DNA from 3 places in the Hafnia alvei genome. Region 1 is predicted to be linked to each of the others. Evidence: predicted binding sites of a transcription regulator. Region 1 holds the regulator's gene; each other region holds the start of a gene.
What was found. The regulator CRP, encoded in region 1, controls carbon source genes, mostly activating them, when cyclic AMP is high. The targets are predictions, from matches to a motif close to ATGTGANNNNNNTCACAT.
Positions count from the first base shown of each region.

Region 1 (3,167 bases):
CATACGTTAAACACACAGCTTATCGTGCGCGGGGCCAAAGGAATGATGCTAACTGAAACAGGCAGCGCATTTGCGGCACGCTCGCAGCTTATTTTGGAGGAATTACAACGTGCGGCAGACGAAATTGAACAAATTAGCCAATATTCTCAAGGCTCTGTCTCCGTAGGTTTTTCTTCGCTAATTACCTTAACCGTGTTTCCCCAAGCGGCTGATACCTTTAAGTGTCAGTTTCCACAGGCCAACATACATGCCAAAGAGGCTCAGCTCTCGACGCTTCTACCGGCTTTACGTGAAGGCAAATTAGATTTCGCCATCGGCACATTAACCGCTGAAACGACGCCAATGGATCTCGTACGTGAGCCGCTGTTTGAATCGCCCTTTTGCATTATCGCCCACCGAGACAACCCATTTGCTCAGGCAAAATCGTTAGAAGAGTTGAAGCACGCAAAATGGTTGATACCCGAAACTGATATGGGCTACTACCAACAGCTAGAATTAGCGATGGGGAATTTTTACCTCCAGCTTAGCCAATCACCGATCCGAACCGACTCCGTGGTTTGCGCATTAAGCATGGTACAACAGGCACAATACCTTACCATCGTGGCTCGGGCGATGCGGGCGCCACTGGGGCTAGAGAATACACTCTGTTCATTGCCTATCGACGATCTACCCACCGCTCAGTATTGCGTGTTCTATTCACGAAAATCGCCGCTAACCTTAACAGCACGGCGATTCTTGGATTTATTGCGTTGGGAATGCCAGAACTATGCTTGGGAGTAGTCGTTACTCAACCACGATAGCCTCAAAGCTGTGGGTAATATTCACCGCTTGGCCTAACATCAGCGCTACCGAGCAATACTTTTCAGCAGATAATGCAACCGCACGTTCAACGGCTTTATCGGTCAGCCCTTTGCCGGTGACGATAAAATGCAGATTAATGTGAGTAAACAAACGAGGAGCTTCTTCGCGGCGCTCAGAGGTTAATTTCACTTCACAGTCGCGCACGTCCATTCGCCCTTTCTGCAAAATAGACACCACGTCAATCGCACTGCATCCGCCCGCAGACATGAGCACCATTTCCATTGGGCTTGGTGCTTTATCGCCAGCGTTTCCATCCATAAGGATCTGGTGTCCTGAAGCAGATTCACCCAGAAAAGTCATCCCTTCAACCCATTTCACTCGTGCCTGCATGTTTATCACCCCTTTGGTTAAATTTTGGCATCAGACTACGCTTTCTATGAAAAACAGGCAATCCGAGGCCTCACTTCTTGATGCTGAAGCGAGACAACACAAGACACCTGCACAAAGCTGTGCTACAAACTATGCCGAAATGGATCTTTATGGATTGAAACGGGTATAGATCAATAACTATAGGAAATAATTACCTTAGCCTATTACTCTATATCTCGATTATGAAGTGCTATAACAAGTTAATAAGCAAAGCCCCGTGCCACGATAAGCACACTGTCAGGATCAGTATCCCGATATTAGGGCAGCGATAACAACAGAGGATAATAGCGAATGGTTCTCGGCAAACCGCAAACAGACCCGACTCTTGAATGGTTCTTGTCTCATTGCCATATCCACAAGTATCCGTCCAAAAGTACCCTGATCCACCAAGGTGAAAAGGCTGAAACCCTGTACTACATCGTTAAGGGCTCCGTTGCTGTATTGATTAAAGATGAAGAAGGCAAAGAAATGATCCTTTCTTATCTGAATCAGGGCGATTTCATTGGTGAACTAGGCTTATTTGAGGAAGGGCAAGAACGTAGCGCCTGGGTTCGTGCAAAAACCGCCTGTGAAGTGGCTGAAATTTCTTACAAGAAATTCCGCCAGCTCATTCAGGTCAATCCAGATATTCTGATGCGCCTGTCTGCTCAGATGGCTAGCCGTTTACAGGTTACCTCTGAAAAAGTCGGCAACCTTGCGTTCTTGGACGTAACCGGTCGTATCGCTCAGACCCTGCTTAATCTGGCCAAACAGCCGGATGCCATGACTCATCCAGATGGTATGCAGATCAAGATCACTCGTCAGGAAATCGGCCAGATCGTTGGCTGTTCCCGTGAAACCGTTGGTCGTATTCTGAAGATGCTGGAAGATCAAAACCTGATCTCCGCACACGGAAAAACCATCGTCGTTTACGGCACTCGCTGATAAATGATGCCCGTGTAGCCTTGCTGCACGGGTTTCTTTAGCTATGTGGCGGCGGTTCATCTACCACCCGGAAGTCAACTACGCACTGCGTCAAACGCTGGTGCTGTGTCTTCCTGTGCTATTCGGCCTGTTGATAGGTAATCTACAACTCGGGCTGATGTTCTCTTTAGTTCCCGCCTGCTGCAATATCGCTGGGCTCGATACACCTCATAAACGCTTTATCAAACGATTAGTCGTTGGCGGCAGCTTATTTGCCTTCAGCAGTTTTCTGCTACAGCAATGCTTACTCTGGCAAATTCCCCTACCGTTGATCATGCTCGGTTTAGCCTTGTTACTGGGCGTTAACGGTGAGATTAGCCCACTTCACGCGCGGCTCATGCCTGCTGCGCTGGTTGCCTCTATTTTTACCCTGAGTATGGCTGGAAGCGTGCCTATCTGGCACGGGCCACTGCTGTATATTGTCGGCACGATTTGGTATGGCGCCTTCACTTGGTTTTGGTTCCTGTTGTGGAAAGGGCAACCGATCCGCGAAAACCTAAGCCAGCTATACATCCAGCTTGGCGACTACATGGAAGCCAAATACAGCCTACTAACTCAGCATATCGATCCTGAAACCGCGCTGCCTCCGTTGCTGCAACGCCAGCAAAAAGTGATGGATCTCATTACCCAGATCTATCAACAAATGCACATGCTGTCATTGGTGCACAACCCAGAATACAAACGCCTGCTGCGCTATTTTCAGGTCGCGCTAGACTTACAAGAACACATCACCGTTAGCCTGTCTCAGCCTGATGAAGTACAAAAGCTGGTAGAAAAAAGCCAAGCCGAAGCGATAATACGCCGCAATGCTCAGGTCATTACAGAACGGCTCAAAACGGTTGCCGACGATATTCTGTACCACCGCTATCCTCAGCACTTCTCGATGGATATTGAACTATCAGCGCTCGAAAAGCTGGCCAATCAGCATCCAGATAACCCCGTTGGCAAATTCTGTTACTACCATTTTAGCCGCG
Region 1 covers NZ_OZ061315.1:4,451,661-4,454,827, forward strand. The annotation lists gene AB3Y96_RS20755 (LysR substrate-binding domain-containing protein) at 1-780, shown strand, start outside; gene AB3Y96_RS20760 (OsmC family protein) at 784-1,191, opposite strand; gene crp (cAMP-activated global transcriptional regulator CRP) at 1,522-2,154, shown strand; gene AB3Y96_RS20770 (YccS/YhfK family putative transporter) at 2,198-3,167, shown strand, end outside.

Region 2 (3,167 bases), 1.3 Mb from region 1:
TACGCAATAGAGCCGCCCAACACGTTGAACTTATTCATATCGACTTCACCAATCGCCTGCGGGCGGCCTAATTTTTCACGTGCAAACTCATCGCTGGCAAACATTTTCAAATTCGCCAACGTTTGTGATGCAAAAGCTTCGTGCATATCGATCAGGGTAAGATCCTGCAACGTGATACCTGCGCGGTCTAACGCCAGCGGGGTCGCATACGACGGCCCCAGCAGCATATCCTCCCAAACATCAATAGCGGAGAACGCGAAGCTGCGCAGATAGCCCAAGGGGACTAACCCCAGCTCACGCGCTCGTGATTCGCTCATCATCAGCACCGCGGCTGCGCCATCGGTTAATGGCGTACTATTCGCCGCCGTTACGCTACCGTGGCGACGATCAAAGGCGGGCTTTAGCTTGCTGTAAGAGGCCATAGAAGAATCGCCGCGCACGTTATTATCTTTATCGAGCGATTGTTTATAAGGCGGGATATAGGCAGTGATAACTTCGTCGCGCAAAACGCCGGACTCCCACGCTTTGGCGGCTAAGGTGTGTGAGCGATGCGCCAAGGCATCCTGCTCTTCTCGGCTAATGTGATGGCTTTTTGCCATCTGTTCCGCGGTGTCGCCCATACGCAGACCCGTTGAATACTCCGCGACCGCAGGAGGCACCGGTAGGAGGTCGCGCAGCTTCAGCTTGCTAAATAGTTTCAAACGTTGAGACAAGGTGCGTGCTTTATTGGCATCGACCAAAGTACGCGCTAGCGCCTTGCTCACGCCGATTGGGAGAACCGAAGACGAATCCGCCCCGCCAGCAATACCCACGGAAATAGTGCCCGCCATAATGCTCTCAGCAACGTTGGCTATCGCTTGGAAGCTAGTTGCACAGGCTCGCGACACGCTGTAAGCGTCGGTATGAATACTCATTCCAGTGCCCAAAACAATTTCTCGCGCAATGTTTGGTGCCTCTGGCATTTGCACCACCTGCCCAAACACCAGTTGATCGATGACCTCAGGAGAAATATTGCTTCGAGCCAGTAACTCACTGACCACCATATTGCCTAAGTCAACGGCAGGAATGCCATGGAACGCCGTCGCCTGGCGAGCAAAGGGCGTTCTTAATCCCTGCACAATCGCAACGCGATCGCCTGTGCGAGTCGTCAGAGCCAATGGGGATGACAAAGGAAGTGCCTGACTCATTTTGTGCTCCTGCGCAATACGCTAAAAATATCAAAATTGTTACAAACCCTGAAAAGTGAAAGTTAGCCGAGCGTCATTCGCTTCTTGCTTTCAGTTAACAGGTCTGACCTGATAGCGTAAATTCTTAACTCAATTTTTACATTTAGCAAACAACAAAACGTAAGAACTGAGAACAGAAGCAGGTTTCTTATTCGAGGAGAATGCGGGAGGAGGAAAATGGATTTCGAGGAAATAATAAATTCCGTGAATATATGCAAGGATAAAAATAGAAATACAGCAGCACTAGAATCTTTATTTGAATATAAAAAAAGCGCGGCCTAAGCCACGCTTATAATACGACCAACTAACGCGATGCGATTAACGCAGGCCCAGTTGGAAAATCAGAGTTTCAGCTTCGCAGGCAAAAGCAAAATCAACGGTCAGCGCATAGCCTTCTGCTGTTTTAGCGATGTTGCTCTTGATTTCACATGGATCGGATTCAATACCACGTGCTTTTTGTGTCAGCTGTTCCAGCATGGCTTTCGCATCAGCTTCCGTAGCAAATACATTGCTATAGGATGCGGTGCAGTCGGTGTTATCCATGATGGTGCCGACATCAACGCAACAGCAAGCGGCTGTTTCTTGTGCACTGCATTTTTTAATAGCATCAGTCATTTCAATCATCTCCTCGATGGGGAATGAACCCCTCTTTATATCGCCAATTATGATCTGGCTCAAAAAATATAAAAACTGTGGGTATTTTACTCCTCTCCCACTACAGAGACTAGCGATATGCCAGATGAATGACATTAAGTGAGCAAAATCACATTATTTGGCGGTTATTTCTTCGCACTTGTAATCAATTCTTTATTAGTTCCGTTGTTTTTTGTTACGAAGATCTCTTTTCTTGAATCATTTATGAAATATTCAATAAACATTCTTGCAACATACCGAGAGGTCAGACCTATACTCTGCTCACTGGTCTGATTTGTCAGATCGAACTCGGACCCTACAATCCGCGCTCCTTGTTACAGTACGTAACATAGTTTAAATAAAACACACAATAATGAGGTTTCGGTCATGCGCCAGAAAAACCTGTTTACTAAGTCAGCATTAGCTGCAGCAGTGGCACTGCTTTCATCAAACGTCAATGCCGCTGGTTTCCAGCTGAATGAGTTCTCAGCCGCTGGCTTGGGCCGAGCCTATTCCGGTGAAGGCGCCATCGCAGATACTCCGGCATCTGCCAGCCGCAACCCGGCACTATTGAGCATGTACGATCGCCCAGCGATGTCCATCGGCGGCGTATTTATCGACCCAGATGTTGATATCTCTGGTCGTTCTCCAAGCGGTCAAAGCCTGAACGCGAAAAACATTGCACCAACCGCGTGGGTACCTAACTTCCATTACGTGCAGCCGATCAACGACCAATGGGCCGTCGGCGCGTCTGTCACCTCTAACTATGGTCTGGCAACCGAGTTTAACGACAACTACGCAGCAGGCTCCATGGGCGGTACTACCGACCTGACCACTGCTAACCTGAATCTGAGTGCAGCATACCGTGCCAACGAACATTTCAGCTTCGGTTTAGGCTTTGATGCTGTCTATGCCAAAGCTAAGATTGACCGCTACGCAGGTGACCTACCGCTGCTGATTGCCGGTTCAGGCCAGCTGCCACCGCCTGTTGCGGGTCAAATCGCGCAAATCCCTGCCAATACTCAGATAAGCCACCTGAAAGGTGATGAGTGGGGCTTTGGTTGGAACGCCGGTATCCTTTATGAAGTAGATGAAAACAACCGCTTCGGCTTTACCTATCGTTCAGAAGTTAAAATCGACTTCGATGGCGATTACAAAAGCGACCTGCCATCCGCTCTGAACGGTATTGGCTCAATGATTGGTCTACCAGCGGGTACCGATGGCAGAACCGTACCGGGTTCTCTGACTTTAAACCTGCCTGAAATGTGGGAAGTCTCTGGTTACCACAAAGTGGCACCACAATGGGCC
Region 2 covers NZ_OZ061315.1:3,182,419-3,185,585, forward strand. The annotation lists gene fadI (acetyl-CoA C-acyltransferase FadI) at 1-1,187, opposite strand, end outside; gene AB3Y96_RS15125 (YfcZ/YiiS family protein) at 1,545-1,841, opposite strand; gene fadL (long-chain fatty acid transporter FadL) at 2,247-3,167, shown strand, end outside.
Region 2: the regulator CRP is predicted to act here: its motif matches at 1,978-1,995, upstream of AB3Y96_RS15125 (YfcZ/YiiS family protein).

Region 3 (3,167 bases), 4.3 Mb from region 1:
TCCGGTTTAGGAGGAAGTCCATTACCCGCATGTTTTGCCTGCGTCGGTAACAGTTCATCACTGTCTGGCTTATGGTGAGTCAGGAAATAAAGGCCGGCAGCGAAAGTCACTAAAACCCCCAAGGCGATAACCACCATGGTTTTAGATATACCCCGAGATGATTTTTTCTTTTTCCGGGTATTGGTTTTGCGCTTCGCTCCTGATGAGCGGCCCCGGCTCACATAGTCTCTTTGTGCCACTGTCTTTTCGCTACATCGTGATTTTGAATTAAGAGCGCCATGTTACTGAACTCATCCCAATTTAACTAGCGTTTCGGCGCAGATGTACTTCCTCTGACGATAAATTCGCTGTCTAACAGTCTTGAACCGCTAACCACGGAGCGACTGTGAAGCTGTTCTAACAGTAATAACATCGCTTCTCGGCCAATTTGGTAGCGTGGTTGAGAAACGGTGGTCAGCGGAGGATCGCAGTACTGTGCCTGCTTTATATCGTCAAAACCGACTAGAGAAACGTCATCGGGTACGCGTAATCCCATGCGCTTGGCTTGAGAAAGCGCGCCAATTGCCATCACATCACTATGGCAGAAAATAGCCGTTGGTGGCTGTGGCAGCGACATCAGAGCATGCATGGCCTGTGCGCCAGCCTCATAGGTAAAGTCGCCGCGCTCAACAAAACTTTTCTCTTCCGCAATACCACAACGGCGTAATGCCTGAATATAGCCACGCAGGCGATATTTACTCAGTGGCATACTTTCAGGGCCAGCAATACAGGCAATACGATGATGACCAAGCTCATGTAGATATAGCACCGCCTCAAAGGCAGCGGTGAGGTTGTCGATATGGACAGTAGGAAGTTCAAGTTCTGGAGCGAACTCGTTGGCCATCACCATCGGTGGCAAATTTTTCTGTTCTTCTTTGCTGGCATCAAAAGGAACGTTCGAGCCGAGCAGCAGCATGCCGTCGATTTGTTTGGTGATGATGAGGTTGACGAAGGTTTTTTCCTGCTGCTGTTGCTGAGCGCAGTCGCCTAGCAAGACTAAATATCCATGCTCGGCGGCGGTGCGTTCCACGCCCTGAATCACTTCGGCAAAAAAAGGATCGCAGATATCAGGCACAATCACCAGAATCGTGCGCGATTCATTTCGTTTTGAACTACGGGCCAGCGCATGCGGAGAGTAACCAACGGCTAATACAGCCTGTTCAACTTTTTGTCGGGTGGATGCAGAGACTTTCTCGGGGTTCATCAATGTTCGTGAAACGGTGGCCGTTGAGACACCGGCGTGTTCAGCCACATCTTTCATGGTGGCAGCAGACATGCTTTGCTTCTCTTCCAACGCTGTTCTCCTTGCGTCTGGCGAAACGCCGACGCGGCGAGTGTTGCTCGTCCTGTTTTACTGAATGAAAACCAGCTTCCTTGCGTCATCCCAAATTTATTGCCTGGAATGCTCATACCAGTTCATGAATTACCATATGGATCACATTTTAAACAGAATGCACCCTGCTGTTGTTACCTAATTTGCATGAGAAATGTGACCTAGATAGATTTTTTAGATCGGGATCGCAAATCATCATTTTTATCTCTCTGTCTGATGGTCTTTCTCATCAAGACAGATCAGTTATCGGTAGGGTCAACGTCCACTGTCCATTTTACTTTTTTCACCGTTGGCAATGTGCCAATTAGTGGCAGTGTGCTTTTAACAATTTTCTGTAAACGAGCACGAGACGGATGCTGAAGCAGCAACTGCCAGCGGAATCTCCCTCCGCGTTTGGGTTGCAGAGCGGGAACTGGCCCCAGTATCCAAAATGATTCATCACGCAGCGGGCTAGCTTCTAATAAATTTCTTAATTGCTGCAAAAACTGAGGTGCATTTTGGTTATCGTGATCGTCGGCGCGTACCATGATGTGGCTTGTGTATGGGGGAAGAAATACGCTTTTGCGCTCTTTTAAGGCCTGTTCGGCAAACGCGTCATAGCCTTGATTAAGCAAGGTAAGCAGTAAAGGATGCTCTGGGTGATGGGTTTGTAATATCACTTCGCCCTGTTTCCCTGCACGGCCTGCGCGCCCTGATACCTGCGTATAGAGCTGAGCAAAGCGTTCTGCGGAGTGAAAATCAGCGGAAAACAGCGCACCGTCTACGTCAAGCAAAGCAACCAGCGTGACGTTAGGAAAGTGATGGCCTTTCGCCAGCATTTGGGTACCGATCAAAATACGAGCACCGCCGCGGTGTACTTCAGCTAATTGTTGCTCTAATGCGCCTTTGCGGCTGGTGGTATCGCGGTCAATGCGGGTAATCGGCGTATCAGGGAAAAGCGCCGTGAGCTCGGTTTCTAATTGCTCTGTTCCTAGCCCAACAGGCACCAAATTGGTGGTGCCACACTGCGGGCACTGGCGTGGGATTGGCTTTTGGCTGTCGCAATGGTGGCAGCGTAAATGGTGTTGCTGCTGATGCAGCGTGTAGTAATGATCGCATCGCTGACATTCGGCAATCCAGCCACATTCGTGGCACAGCAGCGCTGGAGCAAAACCTCGGCGGTTTAAAAATAAAATCACCTGATTGCCTGCATCAACGTGTTGTTTCATTCGTTGTAGCAAGGGTTGTGCAAGACCTGCTTTTAGCGGCAGGCCTTTTAAATCAAGCAAGTGCTGGGTAGCAGGCTTTGCGTTTCCCGCTCGCTGCGTGAGGCGTAAGCGGCGGTATTTCCCTAATTCAACGTTATGCAACGTCTCTAAAGCGGGTGTAGCCGAACCAAGTACGATGGGAATATCTTCCTGATGTGCACGGAATACGGCTAAATCACGTGCGTGGTAGCGCCAGCCTTCCTGCTGCTTATAAGAACCATCGTGTTCTTCATCAATGATGATCACGCCTAAGCGAGCAAAGGGCGTAAATAGCGCTGAGCGCGTCCCGATAACGATGGCGCTTTCGCCGTTGCGCGCGCGCAGCCAAGCGGCGAGGCGTTCGCTGTCGTTTAAACCAGAGTGAAGAACGTCGACCGGTGCGTTGAAACGTTCTCTGAAACGGGCAATGGTTTGCGGGGTGAGTCCTATTTCAGGCACTAAAACCAGCGCTTGGCGGCCCTGTGCCAGAATATTTTCGATGACGCTTAAGTAAACCTCGGTTTTACCAGAACCCGTGACGCCCGCCAGCAGCCATGCGCTGAACTGGT
Region 3 covers NZ_OZ061315.1:104,954-108,120, forward strand. The annotation lists gene ftsN (cell division protein FtsN) at 1-239, opposite strand, end outside; gene cytR (DNA-binding transcriptional regulator CytR) at 305-1,333, opposite strand; gene priA (primosomal protein N') at 1,612-3,167, opposite strand, start outside.
Region 3: the regulator CRP is predicted to act here: its motif matches at 1,527-1,544, upstream of cytR (DNA-binding transcriptional regulator CytR).